Regions from separate parts of the Roseburia sp. OM03-7AC genome, predicted to be linked through region 3. Evidence: predicted binding sites of a transcription regulator. Region 3 holds the regulator's gene; each other region holds the start of a gene.
What was found. Region 3 encodes Rex, which represses fermentation and respiration genes when NADH is low (regulators of the CRP and FNR family bind a similar motif). Its sites were predicted from a motif close to ATTGTTAANTANTTAACAAT; they were not measured.

Region 1: a site for Rex is predicted at 2,476-2,495, ahead of DXB39_RS01920 (iron-sulfur cluster assembly scaffold protein). Genes of this name have one in related genera too.
Region 2: a site for Rex is predicted at 3,246-3,265, ahead of DXB39_RS09925 (acetyl-CoA C-acetyltransferase). Genes of this name have one in related genera too.

Annotation. Positions count from the first base shown of each region.
Region 1 is NZ_QTZJ01000001.1:393,220-399,573, reverse strand. It holds gene DXB39_RS01935 (hypothetical protein) at 1-247, opposite strand, end outside; gene DXB39_RS01930 (Arm DNA-binding domain-containing protein) at 222-521, opposite strand; gene DXB39_RS01925 (GGGtGRT protein) at 712-1,722, opposite strand; gene DXB39_RS01920 (iron-sulfur cluster assembly scaffold protein) at 1,742-2,434, opposite strand; gene DXB39_RS01915 (putative ABC exporter domain-containing protein) at 2,573-4,150, opposite strand; gene DXB39_RS01910 (ABC transporter ATP-binding protein) at 4,143-4,856, opposite strand; gene DXB39_RS01905 (UDP-N-acetylglucosamine pyrophosphorylase) at 5,087-5,758, opposite strand; gene DXB39_RS01900 (type IA DNA topoisomerase) at 5,736-6,354, opposite strand, start outside.
Region 2 is NZ_QTZJ01000004.1:75,077-81,430, reverse strand. It holds gene DXB39_RS09945 (PoNe immunity protein domain-containing protein) at 1-33, shown strand, start outside; gene DXB39_RS09940 (hypothetical protein) at 55-378, shown strand; gene DXB39_RS09935 (HD-GYP domain-containing protein) at 466-1,683, opposite strand; gene DXB39_RS09930 (cell wall hydrolase) at 1,876-3,126, shown strand; gene DXB39_RS09925 (acetyl-CoA C-acetyltransferase) at 3,303-4,487, shown strand; gene DXB39_RS09920 (3-hydroxyacyl-CoA dehydrogenase family protein) at 4,620-5,492, shown strand; gene DXB39_RS09915 (acyl-CoA dehydrogenase) at 5,520-6,354, shown strand, end outside.
Region 3 is NZ_QTZJ01000001.1:560,520-566,873, reverse strand. It holds gene DXB39_RS02810 (NADP-dependent isocitrate dehydrogenase) at 1-1,032, shown strand, start outside; gene abc-f (ribosomal protection-like ABC-F family protein) at 1,148-3,136, shown strand; gene DXB39_RS02800 (redox-sensing transcriptional repressor Rex) at 3,214-3,864, shown strand; gene DXB39_RS02795 (hypothetical protein) at 3,876-4,529, shown strand; gene DXB39_RS02790 (NAD(P)H-hydrate dehydratase) at 4,533-6,020, shown strand; gene alr (alanine racemase) at 6,042-6,354, shown strand, end outside.

The DNA.
Region 1 (6,354 bases), 170 kb from region 3:
CTTTTTTTCTTGTCCAGCTACTGATGTATACATAATCCTCATATTCTACAACTGTTCCTTTATTTGGGTTTTTAAAATATCGTTCATATCCATTCTTTACGTCCTCAAAAGTCACTTCCCCTTGTAACGGAATATATGCTTTTTGGATTAATTGTTGGGCAATTTGTTCACTATAAATTTCATGCATTTGCATATCCATCGATCGTCCTTCTATTTCTAAACTAGAAGGTTTTTTTCTCATAGCCATATAATGTACTTTCCTTACATGTCAGTTTACAATCATTTTCCATCCATAAATCCCCAAAATCAGCATATGAAATATCCCTATCTACCATTACCTGTCCCACATTTTCATATTCAGATAATGCTTTTCTTCCAGCTATTCTTGCGTCCCTTTTACTAGCAAATCCAGATTTTGATTTACGCTTTCTTTTTCCATCAACACTTGCCATCTCAAATGAATACTCATATACTTTTTTGCCAGACCTCAAAAAACGTTCTCTTACCATAATCTCACTCATATAATTCTCCTTCCACATAATGAATATATAAGTAATACTAATAAATCGACTCTTTGAAATCTATGACCTGCGAGGCTAAAAAATTTAACAAAGTATTTAGATACCTCCTTTAATATGAGAATATAAAAAGAGACTTCCGTCTTAATTTAAACGGAAGTCTCCAAAAAGCCTATAAAATCAAGCTTTCTATTTAGAATTTACCAGCTTTTGCTGCTTCCTCAACGGAAACGGCAACTGCTACTGTAGCACCAACCATTGGGTTATTACCCATTCCGATTAAGCCCATCATCTCAACGTGAGCCGGTACGGAAGAAGAACCTGCAAACTGTGCATCAGAATGCATACGTCCCATAGTATCTGTCATACCATAAGATGCAGGACCTGCAGCCATGTTATCTGGGTGAAGTGTACGTCCTGTACCACCGCCGGATGCTACAGAGAAGTATTTCTTGCCCTGCTCGATACATTCTTTCTTGTATGTACCTGCAACCGGATGCTGGAAACGTGTTGGGTTGGTAGAGTTACCGGTAATGGAAACACCTACGTTCTCATGATGCATGATTGCAACACCTTCCTGAACATCATCAGCACCGTAACATTTTACAGTTGCACGAAGTCCGTTAGAATATGCTTTTTCATATACAACATTAAGTTTTGCTGCTTTGTAATCATACTGTGTCTCAACAAATGTAAATCCGTTGATACGTGAAATAATCTGTGCAGCATCTTTTCCAAGTCCGTTTAAGATAACACGAAGTGGTTTCTGACGTACTTTGTTTGCTTTCTCAGCGATTCCGATTGCACCTTCAGCAGCTGCAAAGGACTCGTGTCCAGCTAAGAAACAGAAACACTCTGTCTCTTCCTCTAATAACATTTTTCCAAGGTTACCATGTCCAAGACCTACTTTTCTGTGGTCAGCAACAGAACCTGGAATACAGAATGCCTGAAGACCTTCACCGATTGCTGCAGCAGCATCAGCAGCTCTTTTGCATCCTTTTTTGATTGCGATTGCTGCACCTATAGTGTAAGCCCAGCAAGCGTTCTCGAAACAGATAGGCTGGATTTTCTTTACCTGATCATATACATCAAGTCCAGCATCTTTTGTAATTTTTTCAGCTTCTTCAATAGAGCTGATACCATAGCTGTTTAATACAGCGTTAATCTGGTCAATTCTTCTTTCATATCCTTCAAATAATGCCATTATCTTCGTCTCTCCTTTCTTACTCTTCTCTTGGGTCAATGATCTTAACAGCATCAGCTACACGACCATACTGGCCTTTTGCTTTTTCCCATGCAGTGTTAGGGTCATCACCTTTTTTGATAAAGTCTGTCATTTTTCCAAGAGAAACGAACTGATATCCGATAACTTCGTTGTTCTCGTCAAGAGCGATGCCTGTTACATAACCTTCAGCCATCTCTAAGTAACGAACACCTTTCTCCTTTGTTGCGTACATAGTACCAACCTGGGAACGAAGTCCTTTTCCTAAATCTTCCAGACCAGCACCTACTGCAAGTCCGTCATCAGAGAATGCACTCTGAGTACGTCCGTAAACGATCTGTAAGAATAATTCTCTCATTGCTGTATTGATTGCGTCACAAACAAGGTCAGTATTTAATGCTTCAAGAATTGTTTTTCCCTGAAGGACCTCTGCTGCCATTGCTGCTGAATGTGTCATACCTGAGCATCCGATTGTCTCAACCAGTGCTTCTTCAATCACACCATTTTTTACATTTAATGAAAGCTTGCAGGCACCCTGCTGTGGTGCACACCAGCCTACACCGTGTGTAAATCCTGAAATATCTTCAATTTTTTTGGAATGAACCCATTTTCCTTCTTCTGGAATTGGAGCTGGCTCATGTTTTGCGCCCTTGGCAACAGGACACATGTTTTCGACTTCCTTCGTGTAAATCATTATAAGACTCCTTTCGATATGAAATATATATCATGTTAAACTTTGTTATACATTTAACACACCGCCCTCATTTTCTCACATTTTTTTACATTAGTCCAGTCTTTTTTACAGGAAATGCCCCTTAATTTTCTCAATTTGTTAATCTAATGCCTCCATCCGCTCAAATGCAAAGGATGCTCCGATTGCTCCAACCAGTGTCAGCAGGAATATAACGACTATCATCATAATAAATCCTGCAGTCACGGAAATGAACGCTCCCGTTGCTACTGCCACAATGATTCCGACACATAATACCAGTCCCTGGAACAGCATCCGAAGAATCGTTCTGCCCAGTTCTCCAAACATTTTCCCTATCACGACATCTGCCAGCATATTCATATAAAGCTTATTAGCATTCAGGCACATATATAAAATGACGGTCAAAATCATGTAAGACACCGGAAGTCCCATTACGATACTGCCCGGCAGCGTAATCAGAAGTCCGTCAATCAGCGCACGGATATGCTCCATTTTGGTGGCATACCACATTTTCTTAAAATTACTGTCCGGAATCAGATAGGTGTATGGATTTGCCAGTTCCTTCGACCACTTCGTCTTATAACCGCTGAAAATAAAGATAACATAGGCAATGACGCCCGGAATTACAAACATTTTAAAAGGCTGGCTGGAAATTTTATTATAATAAGAAACAACCGCAATTGCCACACCTATAACCAGAAACAGCACTGAATTCCAGCCAAAGATAAAGAAACGGTTTTTACGGTATTCTAATACCTGCCGGTAGAAAATTGCTTTAGCGTAAGTTCCCTTATAAGCCATCTTTACATTCCGTAAATACTTTTTCTTGCCATTTCCCACTACAACCTCGCCCTTTTTCGAGCGTTTCATCCGGTCATCATAATCTTCTGCAAATTTTGCAGCATCTTCATAGAATTCTCCGGTACACTTCATCTTTTTCGCATAAAGTACCAGAAAAACAGTACTGGTTAAAAGAAGCCCGGTTGCCACCACATTGATTCCTGCAGGGCCTATGATAATAAGCTGAATCAATGCAATTTCCCAGCCTATAATCGGAATCAGCTGTACCACCGGAAGCTGGATTAAGTCCACAAACACAGATAACTGCATACCTTTCACCGAAACAAAGTAGATTGCCACCAGTGCAAAAGCTGCCATTACTCCATACATAATATAAGTAAGTACGGTAAAGAACTGTTTGGGAAGTGTTTCATTTCCATAGCAGATAATCATTAACGCTCCCTCTAAAATATTTTCCAGTACACCAGCATAAAGGAAATATAAAATCATCTTATATGGTGTAACACCAAATACACCAATTCCAAGTACCAGTACAAATAGTTCAACAATAAAATTGGTTAAGAACTGCTTCATTCCGGCATGAAGAATAACTTTCTTCGGTTCTTCCGGTGCAGCAAATACAAAATGTACTTCTGACGGGCGGAACAACAGTCCTTTTCTCTTGATATAGGAAATCAGATTTGCCGGAACAATCATAACCATCAGTACGGATAAAACAGTTGCAATTCCTTCCGGGCTGTTTAATCCGAAATCGACAGACATGGAACCAAGTCCATACAATACCAATGCTGCATATAAAACAACAAATACCAGTGCAAGAAAAGTCTGTGGCCGTTTCAGGCTCCGCTTCACTTTATTCTTAATGGTCTGGAAAAAAACAAAGGAAAGACTACTCATGTTCTTCACCACCAGTCTTTGGTTCTGTCACTTCAAAGAACAGTTCTTCTATGTCTTTATCCGCAATTTCATTTTTGTTAAATGTTGCTATAATTTTCCCTTGTTCCATTACAAACATCACATCCCACAAATCTTTTACCATTTCAAGCATATGGGTACTGATAAGAATGGTACAGCCTTTCTCTTTTAACTCAAGCACAACTTCTTTCAGTTCTTTTATGGCTGCCGGGTCAAGTCCAACCATTGGCTCATCTAACATCACAACCTTTGGATGAATAGCAAGTGCACAACAGATACTGACCTTCTGCATCATTCCTTTGGACAATTCATTTCCCAGCTTCTCCTGTTTATCCAGAAGTTCAAAACGTGTCAGCAGTGCATCTATTTCTTCCTCTGTAATGTCACTGTTATATGCCCGCTTCACATATTCGATATGCTCCCGCACCGTCAGCGCTTCAAACATTGCCGGAATCTCCGGTACATAGCCAAATATTTTCTTCGCTTCCAGGCTTCTTGCCTTCATTCCATTAATACCAACACCGCCTTCATAACGAAGGAGTCCTGCAATACTCTTTATAATGGTTGATTTTCCGGCACCATTTGGTCCAAGCAGGATACCGACCTGACCATCCTGCACCATAAAGCTGACATGGTCCACTGCTACATTCTTTCCATATTTTTTAGTAAGCTCTTGTACTTCTAACATTTTCACCCTCCAAAATTCACGAGAAACACTCTTTGTAAGCTTCCCGTATATACTGCGAGAAACACTCTTTTCAAAGTTCTCGTCCAACTAAAAAGCAGCCGTATGTATTACTTAATTAATACAGTAATGCATACAGCTGTTTTTGTCAACCATTCATTTCTTAATTTTCTATTGTCATTTTTCTGCAAGCAGCTACCGCAGGTAACTTCTGCGGGTAAATTTCCATCCGTTTAACCTTCTGCTTTACTTACAATTTCATTCTTATTCTTATAAATAGAATGCGCCGGAACTACTCCACGTACCGGGGAAAGCGGATAAATATTGGTATGTGGTCCGATGACCGTTCCCGGATTCAATACGGAATTACAGCCGACCTCTACAAAATCTCCTAACATGGCACCAAATTTCTTACGTCCGGTTTCCATCTTCTCATCAGCAGATTTTACTACCACCAGTGTCTTATCGGATTTTACATTGGATGTGATGGAACCTGCTCCCATGTGTGACTTGTATCCTAAAATAGAATCTCCCACATAATTATAGTGTGGTACCTGCACGGAATTAAAAAGAATGACATTCTTTAACTCGGTAGAATTGCCTACCACCGTTCCTTTTCCGACAATTGCATTTCCACGAATGAATGCACAGTGTCGTATTTCAGCATTTTCATCAATAATTAAAGGACCATTTAAACATGCTGTCGGTGCCACGGCAGCGGATTTTGCCACCCAGATATCCTCACCCTTCTGTTCATAAACATCCGGATTCAATGTTTTTCCCAGTTCTTTGATATAATCTCCGATTCCGGCAAGTGCCTCCCACGGATAAGTAAATTGTGCAAGATAATCCTTTGCGATTGTCTCCTCTAATGTATACATATTACTGATTTTGCACTGTTCCATCTTTCTCTTCCTCTCTTTCTTCTTCCGGTTTCCGGTCAAAATCAAAACGAATTTCATCCTCTTCAAACTTCAGACAGGTATCAAATACATTTCCTGCTTTCGAAGTAAATCCGGTTATTTTTTTAGTGGTATATCCTTTTGTAAAAAGCTCTTCTAACACTTCTTCAGCCAGTTCCACCTTTGCTACGTAACGGTTCACCCGGAATCCGCAGTCACATTCATAGTACCACTGGCTTTTCTTTAACAATGCCCCACACTTTGGACATTTTACTTTTGTCTCTTCCGGTTTCGGACGCTCCGGAAAGTCAAATTCAATGCGTCCATCCTCGGTAAGCTTCAATGGTGCATCAAATTTCTTGCCATTCTTAGATTTAAATCCTGTTATAATTTCTGTCTTTCCTGTCAGTAAAAGTGCTTTTACCTGAGTTTCCTTTAATTTTACTCCGGCTATTTTACCGATTGAGAAACGGCAGCTGTCCTCTTTGTTTCTGTCATAATTGGCACAGCCATAGCCAAATGGCGTCTGCACAATATCACCCTGACACAGTGGACATTTTACATCTTTTACCTTCTTTGCTTCCACATGCTCAAAATCA
Region 2 (6,354 bases), on a different contig from region 3:
TATCCATATGATTTGGTCCATTACAAAAAATAAAATTCCCGTGGAGAAAATGAAATGTGGAGAATCCAAAAGAAAGAAAAATTTGATATTTGGGAAAACGACTTATGTTCATTGAAAGTTCAATATGAAGAAAGTAAATGTAGAGTTTATGTTAATTATAAAGGGTATAATGTTGTTGTTCCGATGGGAATATGTGGATTTGAAGATGAAATTCAGGAAAGAAAGATAAAGTATGAGGTTGAGGGAGAAAAGGGAATTTTAAACTCTTTAAGTTATGTAGTCGAGAAAGATAATTTGAGACTGTTTTGCGATATGATATTCTTTTTTTTGACTGAACATAGCTTAGACAGAATGTTATATGAAGAATTTAAATATTAAATAATAGCTGTCCCATTTAAAAGAAACCCACATATGTTCAAGGTTTTCTTGGATTGAACATATGTGGGCTATTCTGTATTGATAATCCTACACCAGCTTCTTTCTTGCAGCCTTTTTCTTTGGTGCCGGCTGGGCAGCGGCTGTTGCGGCAGCCTGATTCTGGCGCTTGCGGAAACGGTCGGCTACATCTTTGATATATTTGTCTGAGGTAAAATGCTTTAAAGTATTTTCATCAATGGCAATCCGGTTATCCATGGTCTTCATAATATCCTGAATCTGGATAATGTCATAGATGTGCGGGTCACGCAAATCAAAGATTTCATTATTAGTAAACTGTAAGATAAGAGGTTTGGAATAATCCTCCGGGTTATCTTCAAGAATCATCGCTTTTTCGCCATTGGATAAATCTACACAGGCACCTCTTGGAAGAATGTGGATGCAAAGAGAAAGTGCACGGACAATCTTTGTATCATATTTTTCCGGAAACTCCTGCAAATATTTCATGGCAACGATTTCGGAAATCGGCTCATTGGTTAGGCTCATGGCGGTCATCCGGTCAAAGGCATCTGCAACCTGTAAAAGCTTTGTGCCGCTGCTGCGGAAAATCTTGGATGGGTCAGCAGCCTCTTCCGGAGCGGAGAGTGTAATAAACTGGGTAATGATTCTTAAAGCATCCGGTGATAACTTTATACTGTGAGTCTGCGGATTCAGATAATCTAAGCTCTTGATACGGCAGGCAAGGATTTTCTTTTCGTCTTCTTCTGTTAAAGGATCCGTTTTTTCAGCAAGCTCGGTCGGAACTAAAAGCCAGCCAAAATCATAGAGCAGAGCAGCCGTTACACAGGTCTGCTGAAAATCATCCGGCATATTTAACTGGTGAGTCAGCATGGCGACCAGAATAGCAACGCTGATGGAATGCTTGTATACATAATCCGCAGAGCTTCTTAAATTCTGCGCAAAGTTCAGCTTGTGGTCAAGACGGCCATACTGGGACAGAATCGAAGAGACCAGCGTTGGAAGCTTGTCCGGCTGTCTGCCTTTACGAATCATATCCATGCAGTCGCGAAGCTGGAACATGGAAATGGTCTGGAACTGTTCGAAAGCAATATCCTCGTCGGATAATGGCGGAACCGGTTCGGCAGGCTCCAGAATATAAATACCAATCAGCTCGAAATTCCGGATACTTTCGATACCCTGCCGGGTCAGTCTGGTGTCGCGGTCATAAAGCATGACGCCCAATTTATTATAGATAGGTTTAGCAAGACGCATGCCGGGTTTTAAGTCATCTGTCCGTATAAATAGCATAGCGGTTACCTCCTTACAAAATATGTTTTTCTCCGTTAAAATTCCTAGTTCAAATATAGCACAAGCAGAGAGGAAAAACAATCTTGGGATTGAAAAAGAAGTGTAGTTTTTCGTTGCATTTTCATAAGAAAGCCGTCTATAATAAAGGAAGAAAACAAGAGGCGTGATAAATCCATAAAAGAGGATAAAGATATGAAGAAAAACAGTAAACGACGTATGTTTTCCGCATTGCTGATACTGTTTCTGATGATACAGATGACGGTGCAGGCAGACACCGGTACCAAGGAAAGAGTGGATCTGGCATCTAAGGACACCGGAAGCAGCGTGGAAGAGCTGGAACGTCAGAGAGAGGAACAGCAGTCGCAGCTTGATTCCTTGAAAGAATATCAGATAAATCTTTCCGATGAACTGACGGAATTAAATAATGGATTGCAGGAAATCAGCAACGAACTGGCGGATACCCAGGATGAAATTGCGGCGAAAAATGTGGAGATTGAAGCAGCAGAAAGCCGGATTGCAGAGCTGACAACACGTTCTGAGAGCCAGTACGAAGCCATGAAGAAAAGAGTACAATATATGTACGAAAATGGCAATCAGTCTTACCTGGAGCTGCTGCTTGGAGCAAGCTCCTTTTCGGATTTTTTAAACCGGATGGAATATGCCAAATCCATTTATGATTATGACAGGCAGGAGCTTTCTGATTATGAGGATACACTGGCTGAATTAAAACAGCAGAAGGAAGATTTAGAGACGGCAAAAGAAGAACTGCTTGCGGCAGAACAGACGAAGCAGGAGCAGAAGAGCAAGGCAGACAGTCTGGTGGCAGCCCAGCAGGAAAAAATAAGCGCAGCAAAGTCGGATGTTGCAGATGCAGAGACAGAAATAGCAGACACAGATGCGGAAATCGCAAGACAGAAAGCCTATGAGGAAGAATTAGAGACACAGAAGGCGAAAGAAGATGCTGCCCGTCAGGAGGAGATTAAGCGTCAGGAAGAGGAACTTATTAACAGTCAGCAGCCAGCTGCTTCAGATAATAATGCAAATCCGGATGGGACATCCACCGGGGATAATACCACAGGAAGCGATGCTTCCGGTGGCGGGACAGTGAATGCCAGTGATGTTGCCATGCTGGCAGCACTGATCCAGTGCGAAGCAGGCGGCGAAAGCTATGAAGGGAAGCTTGCCGTTGGAAGCGTGGTCATGAACCGTGTGGACAGCAGTTATTTCCCGGATACCGTGGTAGGTGTCATCTATCAGAGCGGGCAGTTCTCACCGGTAGCCAGCGGTCGTTTCGCAGTAGTGCTTTCATCCGGGGCAGATGCGTCCTGTGTGCAGGCTGCAACAGAAGTGTTAGCAGGCACAAGAACCTTAAACTGCTTATATTTCCGCAGAAACAACGGACTGATTAATGGAACTGTAATCGGAAACCATGTATTTTATTAAGGAAAGCTGAAAATCCGGCTCAATAAAGCAAGTTTCACTTGCAAAAATCCCCTTTCTATGATAACATCAGATTGTCGGGAAAGAGCCGGAAAGGCTTTCTTTTATTTTTTTTACAAAAGATTGTTAAAAAAATAACAATAGTAAAAGGCAAATTTAATTCAGAAGGAGACGAGAAAATGGCACAGAAAGTAGTTTTAGCAGGCGCATGTCGTACCGCAATCGGTAAAATGGGAGGAGCTTTAAGCAATACTCCAGCCGCAGATTTAGGCGCAATCGTAATCAAAGAAGCATTAAACAGAGCTGGTGTTAAACCAGAACAGGTTGATGAAGTAATGATGGGATGTGTAATCCAGGCAGCACAGGGACAGAACGTTGCACGTCAGGCTTCTATCAAAGCAGGTTTACCAATCGAGGTTCCTGCATTTACATTAAACGTAGTTTGTGGTTCTGGTTTGAAATGTGTAAACGAAGCTGCAAACATGATTATGGCTGGTCAGGCAGACATCGTTGTTGCAGGTGGTATGGAGAACATGTCTATGGCACCTTACGCTATGACAAAAGCTCGTTTTGGATATCGTATGAACAATGCAACAATTATCGATACCATGGTAAATGATGCATTAACAGACGCATTTAATCATTATCATATGATGATTACAGCAGAGAACGTATGTGACAAATACGGAATTACCCGTGAAGAGTTAGACGAGTTCTCAGCAAACAGCCAGCAGAAATGTGAAAAAGCAATTGCTGAAGGCAGATTCAAAGACGAAATCGTTCCTGTACCTGTTAAGGTTAAGAAAGAAACTGTTATGTTTGACACAGATGAGGGACCACGTCCAGGCACAACTGCTGAGTCATTAAGCAAATTAAGATGCTGCTCTGGTAAAGAGGGCGGACTTGTTACTGCAGGTAACGCTTCCGGTATCAACGATGGCGCAGCAGCAATCGTTGTTATGAGCGAAGAAAAAGCAAAAGAGCTTGGTGTTAAACCAATGGCTACATGGGTTGCAGGAGCACTTGGCGGAGTTGAGCCGGAAATCATGGGTGTTGGACCTGTTGCTTCTACAAAGAAAGTTCTTGCAAGAACCGGAATGTCTATCGATGATTTCGACTTAATCGAGGCAAACGAAGCATTCGCTGCTCAGTCAATCGCAGTTGCAAGAGATCTTGGATTTGATATGTCTAAGGTAAACGTAAACGGTGGTGCAATCGCACTTGGACATCCTGTTGGAGCATCTGGATGCCGTATCTTAGTTACATTGCTTCATGAGATGCAGAAGAGAGACGCTAAGAAAGGTCTTGCTACTCTGTGTATCGGTGGTGGAATGGGCTGCTCAACAATCGTTGAGAGAGACTAATTCACTCTTTCTGAATAAGTAAATATACCCGGGAAGTGCAAAACGCTTCTCGGGTCTTGCGTTGCAAGTTATAACCCAGAAGGCTTTCGTTTTCGGGTAAATATAATACATAAATTTTTAAGGAGGACTAACATGAAAGTTGGCGTTATTGGTGCAGGTACCATGGGACAGGGCATTGCAAAAGCATTTGCTCAGGTAGAAGGATATGAAGTAGCTCTTTGCGACATCAAGCAGGAATGGGCTGATGGCGGAAAAGAGAAAATCGCAAAAGGATATGCAAGACTGGTAGAAAAAGGAAAAATGACACAGGAAACTGTTGACGGAATCCTTGCTAAAATCACACCAGGTTTAAAAGAGAATCTTTGCGCAGACTGCGATTTAATCGTAGAAGCAGCATTCGAAGATATGGGCGTTAAGAAGACAACATTCCAGGAGCTTGATAAGATTGCTAAACCAGAATGTATCTTTGCTTCTAATACATCCAGTCTTTCTATTACAGAAATCGGAAATGGTCTTACCCGTCCAATGGTAGGTATGCATTTCTTCAACCCGGCAGACAGAATGAAATTAATCGAAGTTATCGCTGGTGTAAATACTCCTGCTGAAACAGTAGAAGCTATTAAGAAAATCTCTGTAGAAATCGGAAAAACTCCGGTACAGGTAAATGAAGCTGCAGGTTTCGTAGTAAACCGTATCTTAATCCCAATGATTAACGAAGCTGCATTTATCAAAATGGAAGGTGTATCTGATATCGCAGGTATCGACGCAGCTATGAAGCTTGGTGCAAATCATCCAATGGGACCTCTTGAGTTAGGTGACTTCATTGGTCTTGACATCTGCCTTGCAATCATGGATGTACTTTACAACGAGACAGGCGACAGCAAATATCGTGCATGTCCATTAATCCGTAAAATGGTTCGTGGTGGTAACCTCGGCGCTAAGAGCGGAAAAGGATTCTATGTATACAACGCTGACCGTACAAAGACCCCGGTTGACGCTCAGTAAAATAAAATTTATGGAGGATTTCAGAACATGGATTTCAGTTTAGATAAGAAACATGAAATGGCGAGAACTCTGTTCAGAGATTTCGCAGAAAACGAAGTAAAACCTCTGGCTCAGGAAGTTGATGAGACAGAAGTATTCCCACAGGGAACAGTTGATAAAATGGCAAAATTTGGTTTCATGGGAATTCCGGTACCAAAGGAGTACGGCGGACAGGGATGTGACCCATTAACCTATGTTATGTGTGTAGAAGAGTTATCTAAAGTTTGTGGTACAACAGGTGTTATCGTATCTGCACATACTTCTCTTTGCATCGACCCAATTATGACTTACGGTACAGAAGAGCAGAAACAGAAATATGTAAAGCCACTTGCAACAGGTGAGAAGCTTGGCGCATTCGCATTAACAGAGCCTGGTGCTGGTACAGATGCCCAGGGAGCACAGACCAAGGCTGTATTAGATGGTGATGAGTGGGTATTAAACGGATCTAAATGCTTTATTACAAACGGTAAAGTTGCAGACGTTTATATTGTAATCGCAATCACAAGTGTTACCGAAGATAAGAGAGGAAGAAAGAAGAAGAACTTCTCTGCATTCATCGTGGACAAGGGAGCTCCTGGATTCTCCTTCGGAACAAAAGAAAAGAAAATGGGTATCCGTGGATCATCTACATACGAGTTAATCTTTGAAGACTGCAGAATTCCAAAGGAAAATCTGTTAGGACCGGAAGGAAAAGGATTCCCAATCGCTATGCATACTCTGGATGGCGGACGTATCGGTATCGCAGCTCAGGCACTTGGTATTGCAGAAGGTGCATTAGACAGAGCAGTTGCATACACCAAAGAAAGAAAACAGTTTGGTCGTT
Region 3 (6,354 bases):
TCTGCAAATGCAACAAAGAAATACGGTGTTGCAGTAAAATGTGCTACCATTACACCAAATGCAGCACGTATGACGGAGTACAACTTAAAGGAAATGTGGAAGAGTCCGAATGGAACTATCCGTGCAATGTTAGATGGAACGGTATTCCGTGCACCAATCGTTGTAAAGGGAATTGAGCCATGTGTTAAGAACTGGAAGAAACCGATTACCATTGCAAGACATGCTTACGGTGATGTATACAAGGCTTCTGAAATGAAGATTCCGGGACCGGGAAAATGTGAACTGGTTTATACAGCAGAGGACGGAACGGAAACAAGAGAGCTGATTCATAACTTTACCGGAGCAGGTGTTGTCCAGGGACAGCATAACTTAAATGATTCTATCGAAAGCTTTGCAAGAAGCTGCTTTAGCTATGCACTTTCTACCAGACAGGATTTATGGTTTGCAACCAAGGATACCATTTCCAAAAAGTATGACCATACTTTCAAAGATATTTTCCAGGAAATCTTTGATGCGGAATATAAAGAAAAATTCGAAGAAGCAGGAATTACCTACTTCTATACCTTAATCGATGATGCGGTAGCCCGTGTGATGAAAGCAGAGGGCGGCTTTATCTGGGCATGTAAGAACTATGATGGAGATGTTATGAGTGATATGGTATCATCTGCATTTGGTTCCCTTGCCATGATGACTTCCGTACTGGTATCACCGGCAGGATATTATGAATATGAAGCTGCACACGGAACAGTTCAGCGTCACTATTATAAACACCTCAAGGGAGAAGAAACATCCACCAACTCCGTAGCAACTATTTTTGCATGGACCGGAGCACTTCGTAAGAGAGGTGAATTAGATGGCAACCAGGAGTTAAGCACATTTGCCGATAAACTGGAAAAAGCCTGTGTAGATACGATTGAATCCGGAAAGATGACCAAAGACCTTGCACTGATTACTACAATTGAAAATCCGACTGTATTAAACAGTGAAGACTTTATCAAGGCAATCCGTGCTACATTAGAGAAAATGTTATAAATTTTATACTCCGGGAGGGCAGAATAGTGTGCCGTCCCGGAATTTTCAGCTATAAAAAGCCCCTTGTAAAGAATGCTTTACTTATGGGGCGAAGAGAAAAAGTGAGGAGACTTCCATGATTTTAGCCTGTCAGAATATCAGTAAATCCTTTGGGACAGACACCATAATACAGAATGTTTCTTTTCATGTAGAAGATAATGAGAAAACAGCAATTGTCGGCATCAATGGTGCCGGCAAATCTACGTTATTGAAAATTATAGTGGGAGAGCTGGCACCGGACAGTGGCGAGGTAACCGTTGCAAAAGGAAAAACCATCGGTTATCTTGCCCAGTATCAGGATAAAGACAGCAACGAGACCATTTATAATGAAGTGCTTCATGCCTGCGATGCATTAATCGAAAAAGAAGAAAAGCTTCGTAAAATGGAAGAAGACATGCAGCATGTAAGCGCAGATGAATTAGAGAAATATATGGAGCAGTATAACCGTTTCAGCCATGCCTTTGAGTTAGAGGGCGGACTGACTTTTCGCAGTGAGATAAACGGTGTGTTAAAGGGACTTGGTTTTTCGGAAAATGATTTCGGAAAGAAAATGTCAGAGTTATCCGGAGGACAGAAGACCAGAGTGGCATTAGGCAGACTTCTGGTGACAAAGCCTGATATTATCATGCTCGACGAGCCGACCAACCACCTTGATATGGCATCGATTGCATGGCTTGAAAACTATCTTTTGAATTATAAAGGAGCCGTAATTATCGTAGCCCATGACCGTTATTTCTTAGACCGGATTGTTACGAAGGTAGTGGAAATATCCCGCCATACGGCAACGGTATTTCCGGGAAATTATACCGCATATGCGAGGCAGAAGGAAATACAGCGGGAAAGTCTTTTGCGACAGTATTATAACCAGCAGCGGGAAATCAAGCACCAGGAAGAAGTAATATCCAAGTTAAAATCCTTTAACCGGGAAAAGTCCATTAAGCGTGCAGAAAGCCGTGAGAAGGCATTGGATAAAATAGAACGTATTGAGAAGCCAATCGATGAAAAAACAGATATGCATATTACATTGGAGCCGGAAATTACCAGTGGAAATGATGTACTTTCGGTGAAAGGACTTTCAAAATCTTACGAGCATAAACTGTTTTCAAACATTGATTTTCAGATTAAGCGAGGGGAAAAAGTTGCTTTAATCGGAAATAACGGTACCGGGAAAACCACCATTTTAAAGATAATCAATGGAATTGTAGACGCAGATGCCGGGGAGATAAAGCTTGGAAGCAATGTGGAAATCGGATATTACGATCAGGAGCATCAGAATTTAGACCCGGATAAGACGTTATTTGATGAAATTGCAGATGCTTATCCGAATCTGAAGGCAACGAAGATTCGAAATGTGTTAGCAGCATTTTTATTTACGGATGATGATGTGTTTAAGCGGATTCGTGATATCAGTGGTGGAGAAAGAGGCCGTGTTTCACTGGCAAAACTGATGTTATCCAATGCGAACTTCTTAATTTTAGACGAGCCGACCAACCACCTTGATATTATGTCAAAGGAAATTTTAGAGTCAGCCATCAATTCCTATACCGGAACGGTGCTTTATGTATCCCATGACCGTTATTTTATTAATAAAACTGCCAGCAGAATTCTTGATTTAAAGAATGAAACAATTCTAAATTATATTGGAAATTACGATTATTATCTGGAGAAAAAGGAAGTTCAGGAGTTAGCGGCGTTTGGCACAGCTACACAGGATCGTGCAGACAATTCAGGGGCAAAAGGAAATGTCATTGTTTCCGATGGAACTGGAGAAAATAATGGAACAGAGCAGATATCCAGCGGAGGAAAACAGAAGTTAAGCTGGGAAGAAATGAAGAAACAGCAGGCAGCAAAACGTAAGCTGGAAAACGAATTAAAGCGTACAGAAGATGAAATTGCTAAGAGAGAGGCAAAGTTAGAAGCATTAAATGATGAACTGTCAAAGCCGGAGGTAGCATCAAATTCCTATGAATTAAACAAAATCCATGAGGAGCAGATGCAGGAAGAGGCAGCTCTGGAAGAACTCTATGCAAAATGGGAAGAATTAAGTTTACAGAAAGATTGTTAAAGTTGTAACACATTGACATCCTTTCGGCAAGAAACTATAATTATTGTAGGGTATTGAGAGCAGGAGGAACTGGCAGAATGAGCAAAGAAATATCACAGGCAGTAATTCGTAGAATGCCAAGATATTACCGATATCTGGGGGAACTTTTAGATGAAGGGGTAGAACGTATTTCATCGAATGAACTGAGTGCAAGAATGAAAGTGACCGCATCGCAGATCAGACAGGATTTAAATAATTTTGGTGGTTTTGGACAGCAGGGATATGGTTACAATGTACAATTTCTGTATGAAGAAATCGGAAAGATTATGGGATTAAATGAACAGCATAATATTATTATTATTGGAGCTGGTAACTTAGGACAGGCACTTGCCAATTATGTGAAGTTTGAAAAACTCGGCTTCGTCATAGTAGGATTGTTTGATGTGAATCCGGAGTTATGCGGAAAATCCATTCGTGGCAATAAAATCGAAATGATTGATAAACTGGAAGAATTTGTAAAGACACATAAGGTAGATATTGCTACACTGACTATGCCGAAAGAAAAGGCAGATGCTGTGGCAAACCAGCTGGTAAGCCTTGGTGTACATGCAATCTGGAATTTTGCCCATGTGGATCTGGAAGTGTTGGATGAAAATGTTGTAGTGGAAAATGTACATTTATCAGACAGCCTGATGCAGTTATCCTATAATATGACAAAGAACAAAAGGAAAAAGGAAACGCTGGAATAGAGGTGTTTTGCATGAAAGATGACAAGGAATTTCTGGAAGCATTAGAAAGCAGAAAAGTACCAATACTTGTATTGGATCAGAAATGGCACAGGCTTTTTGCTTTAAGCGGAAAAACCAGTGAAATCAAGCAGCTGGAAGAAAAGGTAAATCAGTTGTTAGAACAGCAGGGAAAGCTTAATAATGATTTGAAAGAACTGAAAAAGACAAAGAATCGGTTGATGAAAAGCATTGTTGTCAACATGGAAGGAACTCATGAGGAAAATGAGGGGGATATTTCTTCCAGAAAATTAGATGAAGACAAGAGACTGATTGATGAAGTCAATGTCAAAATGGAAGAAATTGAGGATGAATTAATTGAACTTCCACGAAATATAAATAGTGCAAATCAGGAACTTATGTTAGAAAGCATGCGTTACTGCTATGAGAGACTAAGACAGAACAGTAAAGAAGCAGATGAAATTACGGCCTGGATTGATAAGGTAAGGGTAGAACTTAAGAAAAATATCATCAAAAAACAGAACCGTGAAATCAACAACCGGCAGATTTATTCTTATATGCATGATATTTTTGGTGTGGATATTTTAAATATATTTGATCTGCGGCAGGAAGATGAAGACCGTCTGCAGGGAAAAAAAGCGGTGGAAAATGCGGACGAAAGGAATTAATTTATGGAATATCTTGTAAATTCCCGGGAAATGAAAACATGTGATACCAATACAATCGAACATTTTAAAGTGCCATCCATGGTTCTAATGGAGCGGGCAGCACTTTCTGCGATAGAAGTAATACAGGAAAAAGAAATTTCATGTAACCGCGTGCTGGTAGTGTGTGGAACCGGAAATAACGGCGGCGATGGTATGGCAATTGCAAGATTGTTATACTTATCCCACATTCCGGTTGAAGTATATCTCTATGGAAATAAAGCACATTTTTCAAAGCAGGCAAAAGAACAGTATGAAATCTTGACATCATATGGTGTACCATTTATTGATGAAATGGAGGATGTAAATTCCTACAGCCTGATTATTGATGCGTTATTTGGTATAGGATTATCACGAAAATTAGATGATGAACTGGTGCACTTGATGGAACGGCTAAACCAGAGCAGTGCCCACCGGCTGGCGGTGGATATACCATCCGGTGTCTCGGCAGATAATGGAGCTGTATTGGGTGGTGCATTCAAAGCAGATGATACCGTAACCTTTGCTTACTGCAAGACCGGAATGGTGTTATTTCCTGGTGCAGAATACTGCGGAAATATTACGGTTAAGGATATCGGAATTGGAGAAGAAAGCTGGTTAGATAAAAGACCTGCAGCTTATGCAATCACAAAGGAAGATTTAAATTTTTTAAATAATCGTGCTGCTGATTCGAACAAGGGAACCTTTGGAAAAGTCCTTCTGGTTGCCGGAAGCGTGAATATGGCAGGTGCGGCGGTTCTTGCAGCAAAGGCAGCTTATCGCAGTGGCTGTGGTCTGGTGAGAATATATACACCGGAAGAAAACCGTATTATCTTACAGACAGCAGTGCCGGAGGCAATTCTTACTACCTATTCTGCAAAAAAGGCTGATACACAGCAACTGATAGAATGTCTGTCCTGGGCAGATGTTATTATTTTAGGACCTGGAATTGGCAAAAGTGATGTGGCACACAGTATTGTAAAGACGGTACTTAAGAATGCGGCAGTACCAATGGTAGTAGATGCCGATGCATTAAATATCATAGCAGAGCAGACCGAACAGCTTCTTCGCCCGCATACAGAACTGGTATTAACGCCACATCTGGGGGAAATGTCCCGGTTAAAACAGCTTGCCGTTTCCTATATCAAAGAAAATATTGAGCAGGTTGCGGAAGATTTCGCAAGGGAATATAATGTAATCTGTGTTTTGAAAGACAGCAGAACGGTAACGGCAATTCCTTATGGGAAAACATTTATTAACCGGAACGGTAACAGCGGAATGGCTACTGCGGGAAGTGGTGATGTACTGAGCGGAATTATTGGAAGTCTGATGGCGCAGGGCTTATCTGCAGAGCAGGCGGCACCGCTTGGGGTATATGTACATGCGGCGGCAGCAGATGAACGGAGCAAAACAGTTTCAAAGCATGGACTGACTGCAGGCGAAATTATAAACGGATTATCCGATGTGTTGTCATAATAATAATTTGAGGTGAATGAAATGAAAAGATATAGCAGGGTATATGCCAGCGTGAATCTGGATGCGGCCATTGAGAATATGGAGGCAATGCACCGGCTTTTAAAGAAAGATACCAGCATGTTTGCGGTAATTAAAACAGATGGATACGGACATGGTGCAACGGAACTTGCCCGTGTATTAGAGCCGCTTCCGTATCTCCATGGCTTCTGTGTGGCCACAGTGGAAGAAGGCGTAATTTTAAGAAATCATGGAATTAAGAAGCCGATTCTGATTCTTGGTTTTGCATTCCCAGATGAATATGAGATTATTGTAGAACAGAAATTAGAGCCTGCCG